2 linked regions of the Latilactobacillus sakei subsp. sakei DSM 20017 = JCM 1157 genome follow. The protein of the gene in region 1 binds, or shares a complex with, the protein of each later gene. Links are inferred from orthologs where the notes say so. Each region holds a gene or a part of one and is shown on either strand. Other genes may lie near its edges.

Region 1 (3,325 bases):
GAGCTCTCCGCACTCACCCTAGTGTCATACCGAGATATTATATCACAAGCATTAAATTTTTAAAAGCACTGAGTACTTAGTCATTAACAACAAGTCAGGCTTTTACGTGAATAATGACCTAAAAGATCACTTGAGTTGATGACTAGTCTTTAATGGTATCAAGTACTTTTTTAACGGCAGCGAACACGTCATCAATTTCTTGATTCCCATCTACCGTGTAAAGCAGGTTACGTTTTTCATAAAAATCAAGTAAAGGTGTATTCATTTCGATATTGACCTTTAAGCGATTCTTAACCGTTTCAGGTTTATCATCTTCTCGTTGGAAGAAGACGTGGCCGCCACAGCGATCACATGTGCCTTCCACTTGAGTTGGATGGTAAAGCTTATGGTACGTTGCACCACAAGTTTTACAAATGAAGCGACCAGATAAACGATCAGCCAAGATTTCAGGATCAACATCAATGTTGATCACACCATCTAAAGGTTTGTTCAATTTATCAGTGATCACTGCCAAAGCATCCGCTTGGTCAAGTGTCCGAGGAAATCCATCAAGAAGATAACCTACATTAGTATCTGCTTGTGAAAGACGTTCCTCGACAATTCCGTTTGTCACATCATCTGGTACCAATTCACCTTTGTCGATGAAGCCCTTAGCTTTAACACCAAGGTCTGTTTGATCTGCCATAGCAGCTCTAAACATATCACCAGTTGAGATGTGTGGAATATGATAAGCGTCAACAATCTTTTCAGCTTGTGTTCCCTTACCAGCGCCGGGAAGTCCCATTAACATGAGATTCATGCCTTTGCCTCCTATTTAAAACAAGGATTCAATACTTTTTAAACGATAATTGCTTATCGAATGAAGCCAACGTATTTCCGTTTCATGAGTAAACCTTCGAGTTGACGTGTGCTTTCAAGCGCCACACCAACGACGATTAGTAAACTAGTCCCACCTAAACCAATTGATTGAGGTAGACCACCGAGGTTTGCTGCTAATTGAGGTAATAATGCAATTACCCCTAAGAACAACGCACCGACAGTCGATAGTCGCATTAATACGCCGGAGAGATATTTCTCGGTACCTTTACCGGGCCAAACACCTGGGATATAACTCCCTTGTTTGGTCAAGTTCTCAGCAACTTTTTCAGGGTTAACCTGAACAAATGCGTAGAAGAAGGTAAAGAGAACAATGAGCACCGTGTAAACAATCGAACCTGTCACAGTTTGCATACTGAAGATGTCTGACATAACTTTGAACCAAGCATCTTCACCATGACTTGCCTGGAAGGCCATTAAGATTGTTTGAGGTGTCATAATAAATGAACTAGCAAAGATAACCGGAATCACACCAGCAACATTGACCTTTAGTGGTAAGTAACTGTTGTCACCTGCACCTGCTTCGCGACGTGTATATTGGATTGGAATCTTACGGTTCGCTTGTTGAACCCAAGTAACGAAAGTCACAATGACTAATACCGCTACGATTAAGCCAACAACGAACAAGATTCCTAACCACATTTCACCCTTAGAAGCATTCAAGACATGTTCCTTGATGATTTGATGAAGGCCACTTGGGAGGCGCGCAATGATACCCGCGAAGATAATCATTGAAACACCATTCCCTAAACCTTTATCAGTTATCTGTTCACCTAACCAAGTAATTAACATCGTACCACCCGTAAGGATGATCCCGATGCTAACGAAGGTCTTAATTCCTGGATCTTTAACCAAGCCCATTTGACTGAGTGAGTTAAAGCCAGCAGTAATCCCAATTGATTGAATAAACGCTAAGATGATCGTTAAGTAACGCGTCACTTGGTTAAGTTTACGTCTCCCAACTTCACCTTGCTTGCTCCATTCAACAAATTTAGGCACAATGTCCATTTGTAGTAATTGAACCACAATTTGGGCCGTGATGAATGGTGAAACCCCCATCGAGAAGATGGAGTAATTCGCCAAGCCACCACCACTAACAGTATCAAGTAAAGGAATCAAACCAGTTGATCCTAACTTGGTTAACGCGCCAGCGTTAACACCTGGTACTGTAATCTGTGCACCTAAACGATAAACGATCAAAACGCCTAAAGTGAACAAAATCTTACTACGGATTTCCTTGACTTTAAATGCGTTTCTTAGTGTTTTAAGCAATTAAATCACCTCAATTGAACCGCCAGCAGCTTCTACAGCAGCTTTTGCAGCTTCAGAATACTTGCTTACCTTAATGTTCAATTTTTTGTTTAATTCACCATTTGCTAATACTTTAACACCTGAAAGTTCGTTCTTAACAACACCTGCTTCGATTAATACAGTTGCTGTGATTTCTGTACCGTCTTCAAAACGATTTAAATCGTTAAGGTTAACGACAGCATATTCTTTGCGGTTGATGTTCTTGAAGCCGCGTTTTGGCATACGACGGAATAAAGGTATTTGCCCACCTTCAAAGCCTAAACGTACCTTACTACGAGCCTTTTGGCCTTTTTGTCCACGGCCAGCTGTTTTACCAGTACCTGAAGACGTACCACGACCGACACGCTTGCGAACATCGCGAGCACCTTCGTTAGGTTTCAATTCATGTAGTTTCATTATTGTGCGCACCTCCTTGCAATATATGTTGAAATTAGTCTTTAATTTCTTCGACTGTTACTAAATGTGCGAGTTTGAAAATCACACCGCGAGTTGCAGCATCATCTGGTTTGATTACAGAACTATTTACTCGGTTCAAGCCAAATTCTTTGACCATTTTACGTTGTTCTGGAAGACGATGAGCAGCACTTTTTCTTAAAGTAATCTTTAATTTAGCCATGTTCAGTTATCCTCCTAGTTTTGTAAGCTTTCTACAGAGATATTACGCAATTCTGCGATTTGTTCAGCAGTCTTCATACGAGTTAAACCGTCAATTGTGGCACGAATAACGTTGATAGCAGTTTTGCTACCCAATGTTTTACTTGTCACATCATCGATTCCTGCTAATTCCATGACGGCACGAACAGCGCCACCAGCGGCGATACCAGAACCTTCAACGGCTGGTTTTAATAGAACACGACCAGCGCCAAAGCGACCGATAACTTCATGAGGTAAGGTTGTACCAACCTTAGGCACATTGATTAGATTCTTTTTAGCGTCTTCAACGGCTTTACGAATAGCTTCAGGTACTTCTTGAGCTTTACCAGTACCGAAACCAACGTGACCGTTTTTATCACCAACGATTACGATAGCAGCAAAACGTAGACGACGTCCACCTTTAACAACTTTTGTAACACGGTTGATTGAAACAACGCGATCTTCTAAGTCTAAATGAGTTGGATCAATGTAAGTCATAAATGGT
Region 2 (3,309 bases), 340 kb from region 1 along the record:
GCTTGCATAGTCAACCACTTAACTGGTTGTGGATAATCGGTGCTAACTTGCTAATAGGCTTGGTTGTGGCGCAGCTATTGAAAAAAGAACCTAATATCAGTGGTTCGGGGATTCCCCAAGTGGAAGGGCAACTAGAAGGCGAATTTGAGCTAGCTTGTTGGTCGATTCTTTGGCGCAAATTTGTTGGTGGTATTTTAAGTATTGCGCCAGGCTTATTCCTAGGACGTGAAGGCCCCTCAATTCAATTAGGGGCGGCAGTCGGTCAAGGCGTAGCGGACCGCTTAGACGATCACGGCGCTGATCGCCGTATTTTAATCGCTGGTGGGGCGGCGGCTGGTTTATCGGCCGCTTTTAACGCACCAATTGCTGGAACCTTTTTCGTACTGGAAGAAATCTATCATAATTTTTCCCCACTTATTTGGCTAACCGCATTGACCAGTGCAATCGGGGCTAACTTCATCTCATTGAATTTTTTCGGATTAACGCCCACGTTGCACATTACGTATACACATAATTTACCGATTAATCAGTATTGGCATCTGATTCTTTTAGGGATTGTGCTCGGGTTGTTGGGCTACGTCTATCAAAAAACGTTGCTTTGGTTACCGCAGTTTTATAAGCGATTACCAGTGCCTAAATATTATTGGGGCTTATTGCCGTTAGTGCTTGTATTGCCCATCGGTTACTTTTGGCCAACGGTCTTAGGTGGCGGGAATGGTTTGATCACACAATTAGGCCAACAAGTGCCAACTTTAACCACGGTGGCATTGTTACTAGTTTTGCGGTTTGTTTTCTCAATGATTTCGTATGGTTCTGGCTTGCCAGGGGGGATCTTCTTGCCCATCTTGTCACTGGGCGCACTAATTGGGGCCGTCTATGGCTTAGTGATGGTCCAATTGGGCTGGTTAGCACCGGTTTATGTCCCTAATCTAATTATTTTTGCGATGGGTGGTTATTTTGCCGGCATCGGGAAAGCACCGTTTACGGCGATTTTATTGGTAACCGAAATGGTCGGGACACTCACCCATTTAATGCCGTTGGCGATTTTATCGTTAGTCGCGTATGTCGTGGTTGATTTGATGGGTGGCGCACCGATTTATGCGTCGTTATTACAACGCCTAATTGGCCAACCCAAAACCGATATGGCACAATTTAAAGATCGTTTGGAAGTACCGATTTTTGCCGGGGCACCATTGGAAGATCATCAAGTCCGCGATGTTGCTTGGCCGGAAACTTGTTTATTAATTGCCGTGCGGCGCGGCGAAACGGAATTGATTCCGCATGGTGATACGCTGATTCGCGCGGGTGACACCTTGGTCATTTTAACCGATCATCACTTACGAGCAACCGTGCGGCGACAGATTGAAGCCGCTGCCCAAACCTTAAAAAAAGCGGATGAGAATCTCGTGAAATAATTGATAAAAAAGTGGTGATTAACTACTTTTTATGCTAAAGTATTAAAAGACAGTGTAGATAGAAAGGTAGGGAGTTAGGTTGGAAAATCTTATCCTGAACTTATTATTAATCGATTCAATCTTGATTGTGATAGCAGTCATGATGCAACCAAGTAAACAACAAGATGCATTGAGTGCTTTATCAGGTGGATCTGGTGACTTATTTGGTAAGCAAAAGGCTAGAGGATTTGAAGCCTTCATGCAGAAGGTAACAGTGGTCCTCGGAACTTTATTTTTCGTCTTTGCAATTGCATTAGTTTATTTATCATCACACTAAAGCAAGTAGGACGGATCGAATTCTAATAAGAACGTTGATGCGGTCTCCTGTTCAAATAGCAGGAGACCTTTTTAAATGAATTAAATCGGTCAAGTACTGGAGGCGGGTTTGAATGCAGTATCGGTTACCACAACCTTACTATTATGATAGTGGCCCTGTTGGCGTGGTGTTATTGCACGCTTATACAGGAAGTGCCAATGATGTTCATATGATGGGCCGTTTTTTAGAGAAACAGCAAATCAGTGTACTTGCACCGCATTTTACGGGGCATGCCACTTTTGAACCACTTGATATCTTAGAAGAAGGTAGTGTCCAAGCTTGGTGGGCGGATACAACGGCTGCCATTCAGAAGTTACAAGTTGCTGCCAAGAAACCACTATTTGTTTTTGGGTTGTCATTGGGTGGATTGTTCGCGATGCGCGCAATCGAAACGATGCCAGCGGTGATTGGTGGTGGCATTTTTAGCGCGCCAGTACTAGAAGGACCGACTGATAAATTAGAACCGCTATTTCTGGGTTATGCGCAACGCCTTTATCAGATGGCTGAAAAAACGGCCGCTGATCAAGCCGTTCAATTGGCCAAGATTAAGCAACAGTTACCACAACAACTACAAGCAATCGCTGATTTTAGCGCGTTAGTCACCGCCGATTTAGATCAGATTGGTGATAAGCCAGCCTTTATCGGTCAAGGTGGTCAAGATCAAGTGATTGATCCTAATGGCGCATCAGTATTAAAACAACGCTTAGGAGCACAACAAACACCAGTTGATTATCACTGGTATGACAATGCCGGTCACGTGATTACAGTCGATCGGGCACACCACCAATTAGAAACAGATGTTGAAGCATTTATTAAACGTTATGAGAAATAAGAAAGAGGTGTTGATTTGACACAAGTTGACCAAATGAAAGCTGCCATCCTAGCCATTTTTGCAGCAGATGAAACGCAACAATTAAACGTATCAGAAATCAGTGAACGAATCGGTGTGGCCGGCTCACAAGGATTCAAAGATTTAGTGAAAGTATTAGCCGAATTAGAAGGGGACAAACACCTTTTAATGGATGATGCCGGTAAATTCAGATTACCAGCTAGCCAACGCTTAGTCGAAGGGGTTTTCCACGCCAACGATCGAGGCTTTGGTTTCGTCTCAATGGTTGATAAAGAACCAAGCGATCCAGATATTTTTATCGCACCACCAAACACAAACTTCGCAATGAATGGTGACACTGTTGAAGTGGCCATCATCAAAGAAGCAGAAGAAAACAGCCGCCGCGGTCCTGAAGGAAAAGTGGCTAAAGTGATTACGCGGGGGATTGAAGAAATCGTCGGCGAATTCATGCCTTATTCAGATATCCAAAAAGAAAAAACAGGCTTGATTGGTTACATTCAAAGCCATGCTAAAAAATTAAGCAGCTATTTAATTTACTTAACAGACAACGGTTTGCACCCTCAAAAAGGAGACATGGTCCAAGTCGATATTACGTCATACCCAAGTATCGATACCCCTGGCCAAATGCGCGGGATTGCCAAACAAGTCTTAGGGAATAAAAACGATCCTGGTGTTGATGTTTTATCAAT

What was found.
Region 2: the proteins of secY (region 1) and secG are in contact, whole or in part, in a crystal structure (PDB 5AWW), measured with the Thermus thermophilus proteins. The link is inferred for Latilactobacillus sakei subsp. sakei DSM 20017 = JCM 1157 from one-to-one orthologs. Residues at the interface, in WP_096411648.1 of Thermus thermophilus: Leu14, Gln16, Arg17, Phe20, Ile34, Pro35, Pro37, Ile72, Arg108, Arg109, Asn112, Gln113, Arg116, Ile117, Ile120, Pro145, Gly146, Trp147, Phe152, Phe155, Val156, Val159, Thr160, Val162, Ala163, Gly164, Ala166, Leu167, Trp170, Glu173; in WP_223903268.1 of Thermus thermophilus: Tyr5, Ile9, Tyr12, Leu13, Ala16, Leu19, Val20, Val23, Leu24, Gln26, Glu27, Pro28, Gln30, Gly31, Ala32, Asp34, Leu35, Met36, Gly37, Gly38, Ser39, Ala40, Asp41, Leu42, Phe43, Ala45, Arg46, Val48, Tyr53, Thr56.

What each region holds. Positions count from the first base shown.
Region 1 is NZ_AP017929.1:713,187-716,511, reverse strand. The notes cover bases 1-2,997. They hold secY (preprotein translocase subunit SecY), read right to left. Parts: upstream 2,149-2,997; coding sequence 853-2,148; downstream 1-852. Other genes in these bases: rpsE (30S ribosomal protein S5), read right to left, coding at 2,818-2,997; rpmD (50S ribosomal protein L30), read right to left, coding at 2,618-2,803; rplO (50S ribosomal protein L15), read right to left, coding at 2,149-2,583; LEUCM_RS03585 (adenylate kinase), read right to left, coding at 143-799. Also shown: more of rpsE, read right to left, coding at 2,998-3,318. UniProt on the Bacillus subtilis protein: The central subunit of the protein translocation channel SecYEG. Consists of two halves formed by TMs 1-5 and 6-10.
Region 2 is NZ_AP017929.1:1,050,195-1,053,503, forward strand. The notes cover bases 132-3,112. They hold secG (preprotein translocase subunit SecG), read left to right. Parts: upstream 132-1,494; coding sequence 1,495-1,731; downstream 1,732-3,112. Other genes in these bases: LEUCM_RS05230 (ClC family H(+)/Cl(-) exchange transporter), read left to right, coding at 132-1,415; LEUCM_RS05240 (alpha/beta hydrolase), read left to right, coding at 1,844-2,602; rnr (ribonuclease R), read left to right, coding at 2,618-3,112. Also shown: more of LEUCM_RS05230, read left to right, coding at 1-131; more of rnr, read left to right, coding at 3,113-3,309. UniProt on the Bacillus subtilis protein: Involved in protein export. Participates in an early event of protein translocation.